2 regions of the Mesorhizobium sp. WSM4310 genome follow, and region 1 is predicted to be linked to the other one. Evidence: predicted binding sites of a transcription regulator. Region 1 holds the regulator's gene; the other holds the start of a gene.

Region 1 (7,953 bases):
TCGCGAACGCTGCCTGGAGGCGGGCATGGACGACTATCTGCCCAAGCCGATCAGCCCCAGGGCCCTGCTGGACAAAGTCGAGCGCTGGCTCGGCGCCGGCCGCCAGGTCCAGCGCAACGCGGGATAGCACGGCGTCGCCCTGTTCCAAGGATCCGAATCAATCGCGGATGATGCTGCTACCCCTGCGTGCAATGCCTATGGTGCGATCGCACCATACCAAAGCCGGCGCCGAGCCGGGACAATGGCAAAATCGAATTCCGCCCTTGCAGTTACGGGCGGGAGCAGCGACCGCCGGCAACAAACAGCGTCAACCTACCCCAACGGACCTGTTTTTGGCGATGGCCCGGCCATGACACGCTCTGGCCTTGAGCAACGCGCTCCCGTCCGGATTTTCTTCATCCGAGAAAGCCACGTCGAATCCGGCGGCGGCTCCGGCCGGTGGATGGCTCAAGTCCCTGATTCCGGGCGCAAACCCGGATCAGGCCACGGCCATCCGACGCGACCGCCTTTTGCACAGCCGGCGACGCGTTACCGGGCTGACACGAAACTGTCATGCGACTGTAATAATCCAAGGCTATTGGCCTCAGCGGGCGCTGGTTTGGAATGGCGCCGAGAGACCATCTTCCGAACAGGAGCAGGCCACATGAGACATTTCATCCGCTCGGCGGCCGTTGCGATCGCAATGGCTACAGCGTCTACCTTCACCCTTTCCGCAGCCATCGCAGCTGATCTTTCCGGCGCTGGCTCGACCTTCATCTATCCGGTGTTCGCCAAGTGGGCCGACACCTACAAGAAGGACACCGGCATCGGCCTCAACTATCAGTCGATCGGTTCGGGCGGCGGCATCAAGCAGGTCATCGCCAAGACCGTGACCTTCGGCGCCACCGACAAGCCGATGTCCGACGCCGATCTGGAAAAGAACGGCCTCGTGCAGTTCCCGATGGTGATGGGCGGCATCGTGCCGATCATCAACCTGACCGGCGTCAAGCCGGGCGAACTCGTCCTCGACGGCAAGACGCTCGCCCAGATCTATCTCGGCGCCATCACCACCTGGGACGATGCCGCGATCAAGGCGCTGAACCCCGGTCTCACCCTGCCGTCGACCGCGATCGCCGTCGTGCATCGTTCGGACGGCTCGGGCACCACCTTCAACTTCACCAACTATCTGGTGAAGCTCTCGCCCGACTGGAAGGACAAGGTCGGTTCGGACTCCGCCGTCGAATGGCCGACGGGCGTCGGCGCCAAGGGCAGCGAAGGCGTTGCCAACACCGTCAAGCAGACGGACGGCGGCATCGGCTACGTCGAATACGCCTATGCCAAGCAGAACAACCTGTCCTACTCCAAGATGCTGAACGCAGCCGGCAAGGTCGTCGAGCCGTCGCTCGAATCCTTCGGCGCTGCCGCTTCGAATGCCGACTTCAAGGGCGCCAAGAACTTCAACGTCATCATCACCAACGAGCCCGGCGACACCACCTGGCCGATCGCTGCCTCGACCTGGGTCCTGATCCACAAGGCTCCGGATGATGCCGCTGCCACCGGCGAAGCCCTGAAGTTCTTTGCATGGGCCTACAAGGACGGCAAGGAAACCGCCAAGGCGCTCGACTACGTCTCGATCCCCGACAGCGTCGTCGACCTGGTCAAGGCTTCGTGGAAGGCCGACATCCAGGCCGGCGGCAAGCCCGTCTACGTTGGCGAGTAACATCCTCCAAAGGAGCGCCGCGCCCGCGGCGCTCCTTTTCCTTCAACCGAAAGAGCCGAGCTTGACATGAGCGCTGTCCAGGAAGCCTTGCCAGCCGTTAGAAGTTCGCGCGATGCCACCGTTCGACGGTTCGCACTGACCGACGCAATCTTCCACGCGACAACCCGCGCCGCCGCGATATTGGTGCTGGTCCTGCTCGGCGGCGTTGCGATCTCGCTGTTTGCCGGTTCCTGGCAAGCCCTGTCGACCTTCGGCTTTTCCTTCCTGACCAGCGAAAGCTGGAACCCGGTGACGGAGAAGTTCGGCGCCCTGGCGCCGATCTACGGCACCATCATCACCTCGGCCATCGCCATCCTGATCGCCGTGCCGCTCGGCATCGGCATTGCCATCTTCCTCACCGAGCTTTGCCCACGCCCGCTGCGGCGTCCGATCGGCATGGCGGTTGAACTGCTGGCGGGCATCCCTTCGATCATCTACGGCATCTGGGGCCTGTTCGTGCTGGCGCCGTTTCTGCAGACGACGGTGCAGCCCTTCATCATCAGCGTGTTCCACGGCATTCCGGGCCTCAACAGCCTGTTCGCAGGCCCTCCTTACGGCATCGGCCTGCTGACCTCGGCGATGATCCTGGCCATCATGATTCTGCCTTTCATCACCTCGATCACCAAGGACGTCTTCGATACGGTGCCGTCGGTGCTGAAGGAATCGGCCTATGGCATCGGCTGCACGACCTGGGAGGTCACGCGCCGGGTCGTCATTCCCTACACCCGCATCGGCATCATGGGCGGCGTCATGCTCGCCCTCGGCCGCGCCCTCGGTGAAACGATGGCGGTGACCTTCGTCATCGGCAACGCGCACCGCATCTCGACGTCGCTGTTTGCGCCGGCAACGACCATCTCGGCGACCATCGCCAACGAATTCACCGAAGCGGTCGGCGACCTCTACACTTCCTCGCTGGTCGCGCTCGGCCTCATCCTGTTCGTTATCACCTTCCTGATCCTTGCCATCGCCCGCTACATGCTGATGCGCATCGACGCCCGCACGGGAGCCTGACCGATGTCGACAGCCGCATCGCTTCACCAGAGCCGCAAGCGCAAGAATGGCGTGATGATGGCGCTGTGCGTCATCGCCGCCTGCATCGGCCTTGCCTGGCTGGCGTTGATCCTTGGCGCCTTGCTCTACAAGGGCCTGGCCGGCGTCTCCCTCTCGGTCTTCACGGAAATGACGCCGCCGCCCGGCGACGCCGGCGGCCTGCTCAATGCCATCTACGGCAGCATCGTGATGACCATCATCGGCATCATCGTCGGCACGCCGATCGGCGTGCTGGCCGGCACCTATATGGCCGAATATGGCCGCTTCTCGAAGCTCACCACGGTAGTGCGCTTCATCAACGACATCCTTCTGTCGGCGCCGTCGATCATCATCGGCCTGTTCGTCTATGAGCTGATGGTGCGGCCGATGGGGCATTTCTCGGCGATCGCCGGTGCCGTGGCACTCGCCATCCTGGTCATCCCCGTCGTCGTGCGCACCACCGAGGACATGCTCAACCTGGTGCCCAACGCCTTGCGCGAAGCCGGCACCGCGATCGGCGCGCCGCGCTGGGTGGTCATCCGCTCGGTTGCCTATCGTGCCGCGCTTTCGGGCATCGTCACCGGCATATTGCTGGCCATCGCCCGCATCTCCGGCGAAACCGCACCGCTTCTTTTCACGGCGCTGAACAACCAGTTCTGGTCGAGCAATCTCAACGCGCCGATGGCCAGCCTGCCTGTCACCATCTTCCAGTTCGCTCTCAGCCCCTATGAGGAATGGCAGCAGCTGGCCTGGACCGGTGCACTCATAATCACATTGACGGTTCTCGCGCTCAGCATCTTTGCGCGCAGCCTGACCGGACGCAGAGAGGACAAATGAGCCAGATGTTGTCTCCAGACATGACGATCGCCGCAGAGGCGGCGACCAAGGCCAAGATCGAGGTCAAGAACCTCAATTTCTACTACGGCCAGTCGAAGGCGCTGAAGGACATCACGCTGTCGCTGCCCGAGCGCAGCGTCACCGCCTTCATCGGCCCGTCGGGTTGCGGAAAGTCGACGCTGCTGCGCGTCTTCAACCGCATCTACGAGCTTTATCCCAAGCAGACCGCCGAGGGCCAGGTGCTGCTCGACGGCCAGAACGTTCTCGACCGCTCGCAGGACCTCAACCTGCTGCGCACCAAGATCGGCATGGTGTTCCAGAAGCCGACGCCGTTCCCGATGTCGATCTACGAGAACATCGCTTTCGGCGTCAGGCTCTACGAGAAGATCAGCAAGGCCGAGATGGACGGCCGCGTCGAGCAGGCGCTCAAGCGCGCGGCACTGTGGACCGAGGTCAAGGACAAGCTCAATGCTAGCGGCCTCAGCCTGTCGGGCGGCCAGCAGCAGCGGCTGTGCATCGCCCGCACCGTGGCGGTGAAGCCAGAAGTCATCCTGCTCGACGAGCCTGCCTCGGCGCTCGACCCGCTGTCGACCGCCAAGATCGAGGAGCTGATCGACGAGCTGCAGGCCGACTACACGATCGTCATCGTCACCCACAACATGCAGCAGGCGGCGCGCGTCTCGAAGCAGACCGCCTTCATGTATCTGGGCGAACTGGTCGAATTCGACCGCACCGAGAAGATCTTCACGTCGCCCCGCGAGAAGCGCACGCAAGACTACATAACCGGCCGCTTCGGCTGATCGCACGCATACGAGGACCAGGATCATGGCCGAACACACAGTCGCAGCCTTCGACGAGGATCTCGGACAGATCAGCAGGCTGATCAGCGACATGGGCGATCTCGCCGGCTCGATGGTCGGCGGCGCCACCAAGGCGCTGCTGAACTCCGACAATGCGCTCGCCCAGCGCGTCGTCTCCGACGACGCCATCATGGATGCGCGCCAGCGCGAACTCGACGACCGCGCCATCACGCTGATCGCCAAGCGCCAGCCGATGGCCGATGATCTGCGCCATGTCGTCGGCTCGATCCGCATGGCCGGCGATCTCGAACGCATTGGCGACCTTGCCAAGAACATCGCCAAGCGCGTCGGCACTGTCGGCCTCAGCGCCACGCCGCGCGACCTCTCGCATTCCATCGACGCCATGGCGCAGCTGGTGCTGATCCAGGTGCAGGGCGTGATCGAGGAGTATGCGGCGCGCGATGCCGCGGCACTGGCGAAGCTGCGCGCCGACGATGAGCGCATCGACGTCAAATACACCTCCGTCTTCCGCGAACTGCTGACCTATATGATGGAGGATCCGCGCAACATCACGGCTTGCACGCATCTGTTGTTCTGCGCCAAGAATCTCGAACGCATCGGCGACCACGTGACCAACATCGCCGAGAATGCGTACTATGTCCTGACCGGTACGCAGCTGCCCGCCAACCGTCCAAAACAGGACGAGACGGCGATGTCGGCGCCGGCGGCCTGAGCGCAGGGGTAACCAACCGATGATCGCACCACGCATCATGGTGGTGGAGGACGAGGAGCCGCTCGGCGTGCTCCTCCGCTACAATCTGGAATCGGAGGGTTACCAGGTCGAGGTGGTGACACGCGGCGACGAAGCCGAAATCCGCCTGCAGGAGAACGTGCCCGACCTGCTCGTGCTCGACTGGATGGTGCCGGCGGTATCCGGCATCGAACTCTGCCGGCGATTGCGGATGCGGCCCGAGACCGAGCGGCTGCCGATCATCATGCTGACCGCGCGGGGCGAGGAAAGCGACCGTGTACGCGGGCTTTCCACCGGCGCCGACGACTATCTGGTCAAGCCGTTCTCGACGCCGGAATTCATGGCCCGCATCAAGGCGCTGCTGCGCCGCGCCAAGCCGGAAGTGCTGTCCAGCGTGCTCAAGGTCGGCGATATCGTGCTCGACCGTGAATCGCACCGGGTCTACCGCAAGAAGAGCGAGATCCGGCTCGGGCCGACCGAATTCCGCCTGCTCGAATTCATGATGCGCCATCCTGGCCGCGTGTTCTCGCGCAGCCAGCTGCTCGACAATGTCTGGGGCGAGACGATCTACATCGACGAGCGTACCGTGGACGTGCATGTCGGCCGGTTGCGCAAGGCGGTCAACAATGGTCGCATGCCGGATGTCATCCGTACCATTCGTGGGGCGGGCTACGCGATCCGGGAAGACTAGAGCTTGCCTCATCCCGATAAAATCGGGATGAGGCTCCAAGATCGAAACTCCAATCAGCAGGTAGTCGCCAATGCCGTGAAGAGGGTGATCAGCGGACTTCGACTTCTCCCAACAGATGTTGCCGCCTCATCTCCTCTTCGACCCATACAGCAACGCGCTGGAGCTTTGAATGTTTGATGTCTCGAATGATCAGCTGCGTAGTGGCCGCGTCGACCTCGCCGATAATAATTTCGCCCCAGCCGTTGGTTCGCAGGAAGCGGTAGACGTCCTCGCCGAAGTTGCGAACACGATGGACGAGGCCGTAAAACTCGGCCTGATCTATGTTGAAGTTGATCACCAACGAACGGGACATCAGCAGATCATACAGGCAGACACATTGCCAATTGATGTCGCAACGGGCCGAACGCGGTCGTTCAGAATGATCGAGTTTCGCCCTGACCGTCAGGCAACGTTCTTTCCGGCACCCGTTCTTGCCTGCACGCCCGGCGCGAAAATCTCCTGGTCGACGAAGGTCAGCGCGCGCATGGCGCAACCTTCGCGGATCAGCGGCAGTTCGTTCGGTTCGGTGTCGAAGGAGATCGATTCCGAGTGCTGACCACCGGCGGTCTGGGCGATCGCCTCGCGCAATGCCGGCTCGATCAGATCGAAGGCGGCGGCGCTGACGCCGACCATGGCAACGGGCGCCGGATCGATCAGCGCGAACAGGCTGCCGAGGCCGTAACCCAGTGCCTCGCCGGCCTTGCGATAGGCTTCGCGCTCGGGCCCGTCCCGTTCCCGTGCCGTCGCGGCCAGCGCCCGCATCTGCGCGTCGCTGACATCGGCCACCGGCTCGGTGTCCTCGCCGAGCTGCCTGGCATTGCGCCAGATGGCGTAATTGCCGGCATAGGCCTCGACACAGCCGCGCCGCCCGCAGCGGCAGAGCGCGCCGCCGGGCCGATGGATCATGTGGCCGAACTCGCCGCCCGAGGAATGGGTGCCGGTGAACAGCTCGCCCTTCAGCACCAGCCCCATGCCGATGCCGTGCGAAAGCAGGATGGCGATGAAGTCGTCGCGGTAGCGCTCGGGATCGCGCCTGCGCAGCGCCACCGCCATCATGTTGCAGTCGTTTTCCATGGTGGCGGGGATGCCGAACTCGGCTTCGAGTATGTCGGCGAAGGCGATGTCGGTCTGCGGCGTGATCGGCGACCACAGCATCGCCCGGGCCTCGGTATCGGTGATGCCCTGGATCGCCAACGCGATGCGGGCGACGCTGCGCACGTCAATGTCGGGATCCTCGAGGCGCCGCCTTACGATGGCCACGCATTCGCCGATCAGCGCCTCGCGCGACATGGTCAGCGTGTCCAGCCGGCGCTGTTCTTCCGATATCACCTGGCCGGCATAGTCGATGACTGCGACCGACAGGAAATTCAGCGACAGCACCACGGTCATCACAGCCGCGGCCTCCGGAGTGAGGCCGAGGCCGACCTGCGGCCTGCCGCGTTTCAGCGCGCCGGCCTCGCTCGGCTTGCCCTCGGCCAGGATGCCTTCGCCGATCAGGTCTGAGGAAATCGCCGATATGGTCGAATGGCTGAGGCCGGTGGTCGCGGCGATCTCGGTGCGTGAGGGCCGGCCAGCCTGGCGCACGGCCGCGATCACCATCGCGCGGTTGCGCCGGCGCAGATCGTCGTGGCGGATTCCGACCGACATGTTTTTTCACATCCTCCCGGTCGCCGCGGTTCTTCCGGCCTCCCTCGAACGCTGCCGGCGACACGGTCAAATACTGGCAGAAGCGGCCGGTGCTGTCATTTATTTATTGCGAAGCTCGAAAAAAATTCAGAGGGACATCAAAATCCATCAGAATCGTTGTTGACAGCGTTCCGGTGTTGGATCAGTGTTTTTTCGAGGCTCGAAAAAATAGGGCCTCTGTGCCGGCCTTAGGGCCAGTTTGGTCGCGCCATACGCGGCGCAGGGAGGAATATCATGAAGAGATTCACGGCCGCCATCCTGGCGGGTGTCGCCATGTCGCTGACGCTTGCGTCGGTCGCGCAGGCGAAAGACAAGGTCATCGGCGTTTCGTGGTCCAACTTCCAGGAAGAGCGCTGGAAGACCGACGAGGCCGCCATGAAGA
Region 2 (7,953 bases), on a different contig from region 1:
CCCGGATTGGCAATGGGCGTCGGCGGCAGGCCGTTGATCATATAGGTATTGTAGGGCGTCTGCTTCTGGATGTCCGACTGGTAGATCGGGCGGTCCGCGGGCTTGCCCTTGCCGCCGAACAGACCATAGATGATGGTCGGGTCGGATTGCAGGCGCATGCCCTTGGCCAGGCGGTTGAGGAAGACGGCGGCGACGCGCGAACGCTCGTCACCCTTGCCGGTTTCCTTCTCGACGATCGAGGCCAGCGTGACGAAGTCCTCGATGTTGGCCAGTGGCAGGTCCGGCGCGCGCCGCTGCCAGACCTCGTCGACCAGTTTCTTCTGGTCGGCCTCCAGCTTGTCGATCATCTGCTGGCGCGTCGCACCGCGCGTGAAGCGCAGCGTGTCGGTGGCAAGGCTGCCCTCGGGAGGCGTTGTCGCCGGCATGTCGCCGCTCAAGGCGGGTTCATCGGCGATACGCTGCAGAGCCTGCTCAACCGTCAGCCCTTCCGGAACGGTCAGCGAGTACATCACCGACTTGCCGCTTTTCAAAAGCTCCATGATGTCGCGCATGGATGCCCGGGGCTTGATCTCGTATTCGCCGGCCTTGAGCGCGGAATCGTTGCCGAAAGCACGCACGCCAAGGCGGAAGACGCGGGCGTCGCTGATCAGTCCACGGCGCTCGAGCTGGTCGGCGATGTCCTGGACGCCGGTGTTCGGCTTGACCAGGAAGGTGTCGCCATTGGCCGAGGGACCGGGTTCAGTGAACTCCTGCTTGCCGAAGTAAAGTGCCGCGCCCGCGGCCAGAACCATCAGCATCACCAGGGAGATGACGAAGTTCATGAACACGACGACCTGGCTGCGCGAAGCGCGCGAGCGCTTCGGCGGCGGCGTTCCGGCTTCCGGCCGCAAGGCTTCGCTGGCTGTCTTCGGCACGATCGGTCCGGTATTGTTCGCCGGTCGTTGCCCGACTTCTCCATTGCCCGCCGGATTTGTGTTCATCTCGCCCTACCGTTTGATCTCTCAACGAATCCCCCGCGGCAGAGTAGGGGCGAATATGGCAAAATTGACGACATGCCGAGGCATCGCCCGGCAGCCGGACGATCAGCCATTGTGGCGCTGGAACACAAGCGAAGCGTTTGTGCCGCCGAAGCCGAAGGAATTGGAGAGCGCCACGTCGATCTGGCGGGAGCGAGGCTTGTTCGGCACCAGGTCGATCGCTGTTTCGCGCTCCGGCTTGTCGAGATTGATGGTCGCCGGCGCGACATTGTCCCTGATCGCAAGGATCGAAAAGATCGCTTCGGCAGCACCAGCCGCGCCCAGGAGATGGCCGATCGACGACTTGGTCGACGACATCGAAATCTTCGACGCGGCATTGCCGACAAGCCGCTCGACAGCGCCGAGTTCGATCGTATCGGCCATGGTCGAGGTGCCATGCGCGTTGATGTAGTCGACATCGGCGGGCGCAAGCCTGGCCCGGTTCAACGCCGCGGTCATGCAACGGAAAGCGCCATCGCCGTCCTCGGCCGGTGCGGTGATGTGATAGGCGTCGCCGGTAAGGCCGTAGCCGGTCACCTCGGCATAAATCTTGGCGCCCCGCGCCTTGGCGTGCTCGAGTTCCTCCAGCACCACAACACCGGCGCCCTCGCCCATGACGAAGCCGTCGCGGTCACGGTCATAGGGACGCGACGCCGTTTGCGGCGTGTCATTTCGCTCGGTCGACAGCGCCCGGCAGGCGGCGAAACCGGCGATCGACAGCCTTGTCACCGGCGCCTCGGCGCCGCCGGCGAGCATGACATCGGCATCGCCCCACATGATCAGGCGGGCCGCATCGCCAATGGCGTGCGCGCCGGTCGAGCAGGCCGTGACCACGGCATGGTTCGGGCCTTTCAGCCCGTGCCGGATCGAAACCTGGCCGGAGACGAGATTGATGATCTGGCCGGGGATGAAGAAGGGGCTGATGCGGCGCGGACCGCGCTCCTTGAGGATTATCGCGTTCTCGGCAATGCCCTCGATGCCGCCAATGCCAGAACCGATGAGCACGCCTGTGGCGCATTGTTCTTCGTGTGTCTTGGGCTCCCAGCCTGAATCCTTCAGCGCTTCGTCGGCGGCGGCAATCCCATACAGGATGAAGTCGCCGATCTTGCGCAATTCCTTCGGCTCGAGCACGGCCTCGGGATTGAAGGTGGCATTGCTGCCGTCACCACGCGGAATGACGTGGGCGATCTTGCAGGCAAGATCGTCCACCTCGAACTCGGTGATGCGCTTGGCCGCGCTGCGGCCGGTCAGAAGTTCCTTCCAGCTGTGCTCGAAGCCCATGCCGAATGGCGACAACAACCCAAGGCCCGTGACGACGACACGCCTCATCGCAGGTCCTCCCCGGTGATGACTGCGGAAAGCTTCAGGCCGACGCCTTGTCGATGTACTTCACGGCATCGCCGACGGTCAGGATGGTCTCGGCCGCGTCGTCGGGAATTTCCACGCCGAACTCTTCTTCGAACGCCATGACGAGTTCGACCGTGTCGAGGCTGTCAGCGCCCAGATCATCGATGAAGCTCGCCTGCTCCGTCACTTTGTCGGCATCGACGCCAAGGTGCTCGATGACGATCTTCTTGACGCGCTCTGCGGTGTCACTCATTTGGGGCATCCTCGTCTTTTGTTTGTCTGTCTTCGTTAGCGGGCAGAATGCCGCTAATCAAGCTGAAAGATGGTCCTGCCGGAAACGCAACGGCTACGAACCGGTTTTTGCCCGAACCGCCGGGTTGCGGGCCGCATTACACGAAAAATGGCTGAGGTCCAAGGTGAAATGGTCTCTTTTCACAGGCCCGCCCTATCCGTCAAATCATGGCCATACCGCCATTGACATGGATGGTCTGGCCGGTGACGTAGCCGGCTTCGTTGGAGGCCAGGTAGGCGACGGCGGACGCCACTTCAGCACCCGTGCCCATGCGGCGCGTCGGAATCGCCGCCATGATCGCCTCCTTCTGCTTGTCGTTGAGCTTGTCGGTCATCGCCGATTCGATGAAGCCCGGGGCGACGCAGTTGACGGTGATGTTGCGGGTGGCGATCTCCTGCGCCAGCGATTTGGAGAAGCCGATCATGCCGGCCTTTGAGGCGCAATAATTGGCCTGGCCGGGATTGCCGGTCACGCCGACCACGGAGGTGATGTTGATGATGCGGCCATGGCGGCGGCGCATCATCGGATGGGTGAGTTCGCGGGTCAGCCGGAAAACGGCGGTCAGGTTGACCTCGAGCACGGAGTCCCAATCGGCGTCCGACATGCGCACGAACAGGCCGTCCTTGGTGATGCCGGCATTGTTGACCAGTATGTCGACGCCTTCGAGTTCGGCCTCCGCCTTCTGGCCGAGCGCCTTGACTTCATCGCGGTTCGACAGATTGGCCGGGAACAGCTTGACCCGATCGCCGAGTTCGCCCGCCAAAGTTTCCAGTTTCTCGATGCGGGTGCCGTGCAGGCCGACAATGGCGCCTTGCGCATGCAGCACGCGGGCAATCGCCTCGCCGATGCCTCCCGATGCGCCAGTGACGAGTGCCTTGCGGCCGGTCAGTTCGAACATTTTCGTCTCCTGATCTGAGAAAACACCCTTCACACGGGTGGGGTCAAATCGCCAGTGGATTATGCGAATGCGGCCAACGCGGCCTCGACATCGGCCGGCGTGCCGACGGCCGATGTCGCGATGTCGCGGTTGATGCGCCGTGCCAGCCCCGACAGCACCTTGCCGGCGCCGATCTCGTAAAGCGTCGTGACGCCGTTGGCGCCGAACCATTCGACCGTTTCGCGCCAGCGCACGCGGCCGGTGATCTGCTCGACCAGGCGCCGGGCGACCTCGTCGGGATCGCTGGTCGGGGTCACCGTGACGTTGGACACTACTGGCACCGTCGGCGCATACTTCGTCACACCGGCGAGCGCGTCGCGCATGACATTGGCCGCCGGCGCCATCAGCGCCGAATGGAAGGGGGCCGAGACCTGCAGCATCAGCGCCCGCTTGGCGCCCTTTTCGGTGCACAGTTTCGCCGCCAGCTCGACCGCGGCCTTGGCGCCGGAAATGACCAGCTGGCCGCCGCCATTGTCGTTGGCGATCTGGCAGACATGGCCGGAGCCTTGCGCGGCCTCGGTGCAAGCCCCTTCGACATCCGCCTGCTCAAGTCCGATGATGGCCGCCATGGCGCCTTCGCCGGCCGGCACCGCTGCCTGCATGGCGTTGCCGCGAATGCGCAGCAACCGGGCCGCATCGGCGACGGAAACGAAACCGGCGGCGGCAAGGGCCGAATATTCGCCCAGCGAATGGCCGGCGACATAGGCGACCTTGTCCTTCAGCGAGAAACCGCGCGCTTCCAGCGCCCTGGTCGCCGCCAGCGAAACCGCCATCAGCGCCGGCTGCGCGTTGGCGGTCAGCGTCAAGGTCTCCTCCGGACCTTCCCAGATCAGCTTCGACAGGTTTTCGCCGAGCGCGTCATCGACTTCCTGGAAAACCCTGCGTGCCTCGGGAAAGGTGTCGGCGAGATCCTTGCCCATGCCGACAGCCTGGCTGCCTTGTCCCGGAAAGGTGAATGCGACGGCCATGCGTGGGCTCCCGAAGACTGGTTTTACTTGCCGATAACACGAATTTTCCCTGCCTGTGGCGCAAGGCGGGCCGCCAAGTCAAGCCCGGTTCAACCCGGCCCCAGTTGCGAACCGTAGGCCGAGTGCCTGTTCCGAAAGGGCTTTTTGGCGATCACACCTGATGAAAACCGCTCACGAATCGTTCGCTGGCTCTTCTTATTTCCGCCACAGGCGCTAGCTTTGCGTGACAATTATATGACAATCGCGTGACTTGGGTTGTCGCCGGGTGGGAAGTTAAAGTGGCAAAGAGTTCAAAACGCGCCAGCAAAGCTGCGCCTCAATTCCTGGAAGACGATCCGTCCACCGGCTATTTGCCGGGCCGGAGATGGCCGGTCGTCCGTTACGGGCTGATAAGCCTCGCGATCTCCGCCATCCTGGTGTTCGCGATCGAATTGATCGTGCGCGGTGACGTTGCCGGCACCGTTTCCTTCTTCCTGCAGCCGCTCAAGCCGGGCTGGACCACCATCGTCGTGTTCGCGCTGATCCTCATCGGTCTCGACGCCGTTCTGGGACGCAGCCATCAGAGCCTGATGATCGTCGCGCCCTTGACGCTGGCGCTGGCCTTTGTCGGCCATCAGAAATCGCATTATCTCGGCGATCCGCTCTACCCGACTGACTTTCTCTACGCTCGCCAGATCTTCGCGCTGCTGCCGCTTCTGGTACGTGACCGGCCGATGACCGCGCTCGCCATGGTCGTCGGCATCATCGCCGGCCTGTCGCTGCTCGTCTATGGCTGGCGGCTGTGGCGCCGCAAGGTTCCAGCGCTCAGCCACAAGGGCCGCCTTGCCCGGCTGACGCTGGCGGTGCCGATGCTCGCCTTCTTCGTCTCGATCATGGACTATGCCACCTTCTCCTGGACCAGGGATCGGCTGCAGATCATCCCGATCATGTGGGACCAGAAGGAAAACTATGCCTCCAACGGCTTTGCGCTCGCCTTCGCGCTCAACGTGCCGATGGCGCATGTCTCGGCGCCGCCGGGCTACACGGACAAGGCGATCGCGGCGATCGACCGCTCGGATGTGACCGTCTCGGTGCCGGCCGAGAAGCCCGACATCATCATCGTCATGAGTGAATCCTTCTGGGATCCGACGAAGCTGCCCGGCGTCAGCATCACGCCCGACCCGATCCCCAATGTGCGGGCGCTGCGCTCGGGCTCTATGTTCTCGCCCGAATTCGGCGGCATGACCGCCAACATCGAGTTCGAGGCGCTGACCGGCTTTTCCAACGCATTCCTGCCAGCCGGCAGCATCCCCTATCAGCAATATGTGCGCACGCCGACGCCTTCGCTCGCAACCTTCCTGAAGAGCCAGGGCTACCGGGCGCGCGCCATCCATCCCGGCACCAACTGGTTCTGGAACCGTGGCGCGGTCTATGCCGATTTCGGCTTCAACGATTTCAAATCCGAAGAGACGCTGCCGCCCATGGAAAAGCGCGGGCCGCTGGCATCCGACGCGGCGATGACCGATGAGATCATCAGCGAGGCCGACGCCAGCGACGACCCGGTGTTCTTCTTTGCCGTCAGCCTGCAAAACCACGGTCCCTACGAGCCGAACCGCTATTACAATCCGACACACGTAGTGCAGGCACCGATCAGCCAGTGGGCGCGCGAGTCGCTGCTCAGCTACGCCGAGGGCTCAGCCGACGCCGACCGCGGCCTTGAACGCCTTGTCGAATGGGCGAAGAAACGCTCCCGCCCCACCGTGATCGCCTTCTTCGGCGACCATCTGCCGCCGCTGGGACCGGTATATGTCGAAACCGGCTTCCTGAAGGACAATGTCGCGCCGCGCAAGGAACCGACGCCGGAAGCCGCCCTTGAACATCATCAGACGCCGCTGATCATCTGGTCGAACCGCTCCGGTCCGGTCGAGAACCTGGGTGCGGTCAGCCCCGCGTTCCTGCCCTATCATATCCTGACCGCTGCCGGCATCAGCCATCCTTACTACACCGGCTTCCTGGGCGAGATGCGGGAGCGCTACCGCGTCGTCGACCGCAACCTGCTTCTGACCCCGGCCGGCGAGGCAACGCCCGACTGGTCGCGCCAGAAGGAGATCGACCCGGCGATCCGCGATTTCCGGCTCATCCAGTACGACATGATGTTCGGCAAGCGCCACGCGGCGCCCGCCTTCTTCCCCGAGACGGTCGACAAGGTCGTCGTCCACACGAGTTGATCAGCCGACCCATCGGATTCAGCCTGGACCTGGCGGGGCGAACACTCAATTCGTCAGTTGCAGCCTTGAGAACTTGTTGGCGATCTGTTGGAAAACGTCCGGCAGCTTGGCCGGGTCGTTGACGGCATAGTAGCCGCTCGGGTCGGATGCACAGGCACTGTAAAGCGCGCGGTTGGCGGCGGTGTCGGATTGCAGCACCATGGTGTAGATTTGCACGTCCTCGTCCTTCAGTTGCGTGCAAACGCTTTTGGTCCAGCCGTCGACATTGCGCGCCGCGGCGGTCTGATCGTCCGATCCGAAACGGCCACCCGCCAGATAGCCATAGGATGTGTAGTCGGACTTTGTCGGCTGTTCGCTGGCGCCATAGACAACGTTCTCGCCGTCAGTGAGCAACAGCACGATCTTGCTGATGCCGCGCGTCTTCCACGGCGCTCCATCGGTGTAGGGCGCGGCGGGCGACAGCACCCGCATGCCCCACGACAGGCCTTCGGAGACATTGGTGCCCGAACCGTTCCACTCGGTCATCTCGCTTGCTGCCTTGCGCAGCTTGTCGAAATCGTCGGTCAGGGGGACGATGGGTGTCGGGCAAGCGCGGTTCGGGCCGACGGTGATGGGGGAACCCGTCTCGGTGATGAGCTCGTTGGTCGGCACAACATATTTAGCCACCTTTTCCTTGGCAGCCTTGTCGGCCGGTGGCACAGGGTCGGCCAGACTGCTGAGATCGATACCGAGGCGGTTGCCTTTCAGCTTGGCGACCTTGGTGTTGTCGCTGGCGTCGTCGAGATAGGAATTGTTGTAATATTTGGCCGCATTGCCATAGGAGCTAGACGGCTTTTGGGCACCTTCCGGATCGTCCGGCGCAAAATACGGAACGAACAGCGTGTCGGGCTTGTCCGGGTCAGGTGGGGTATCGGAAATGTTATAAGCGCCCGGCCGCGCCTCGACACAGCCCTTCCATCCGGTGCCGTTCCATCCGGCCGCGGTCCATCCGGTGTCCTTGAGCTGCTTGAAAAGCGCCATATGATTGGGACGCTTGCCGTCGATGACGGGGAAATTGACGCCATTGGTGGAAGACTTGCCGTCCATGTCGATCCAGGACGGGTCGAATTCATCGCCATTGACGTTGACGGCCGTGACGAACGGAACCAGGGAGGCGCGAATCTGGCGCGTCGGCGATTTCGTCGCC

The links. The regulator PhoB, encoded in region 1, activates phosphate uptake and scavenging genes when phosphate is short. The targets are predictions, from matches to a motif close to TGTCATNNANCTGTCAT.
Region 2: the regulator PhoB is predicted to act here: its motif matches at 4,784-4,800, upstream of FJV80_RS26885 (LTA synthase family protein).

Annotation. Positions count from the first base shown of each region.
Region 1 covers NZ_VFTA01000047.1:963-8,915, reverse strand. Annotated here, with positions in the region: gene FJV80_RS30910 (PAS domain-containing protein) at 1-127, shown strand, start outside; gene pstS (phosphate ABC transporter substrate-binding protein PstS) at 644-1,699, shown strand; gene pstC (phosphate ABC transporter permease subunit PstC) at 1,766-2,749, shown strand; gene pstA (phosphate ABC transporter permease PstA) at 2,753-3,604, shown strand; gene pstB (phosphate ABC transporter ATP-binding protein PstB) at 3,601-4,404, shown strand; gene phoU (phosphate signaling complex protein PhoU) at 4,430-5,137, shown strand; gene phoB (phosphate regulon transcriptional regulator PhoB) at 5,157-5,846, shown strand; gene FJV80_RS30875 (hypothetical protein) at 5,935-6,198, opposite strand; gene FJV80_RS30870 (ROK family protein) at 6,288-7,532, opposite strand; gene xylF (D-xylose ABC transporter substrate-binding protein) at 7,806-7,953, shown strand, end outside.
Region 2 covers NZ_VFTA01000031.1:52,610-60,562, forward strand. Annotated here, with positions in the region: gene mltG (endolytic transglycosylase MltG) at 1-980, opposite strand, end outside; gene fabF (beta-ketoacyl-ACP synthase II) at 1,083-2,345, opposite strand; gene FJV80_RS26870 (acyl carrier protein) at 2,380-2,616, opposite strand; gene fabG (3-oxoacyl-[acyl-carrier-protein] reductase) at 2,816-3,553, opposite strand; gene fabD (ACP S-malonyltransferase) at 3,613-4,560, opposite strand; gene FJV80_RS26885 (LTA synthase family protein) at 4,839-6,767, shown strand; gene FJV80_RS26890 (pilus assembly protein) at 6,813-7,953, opposite strand, start outside.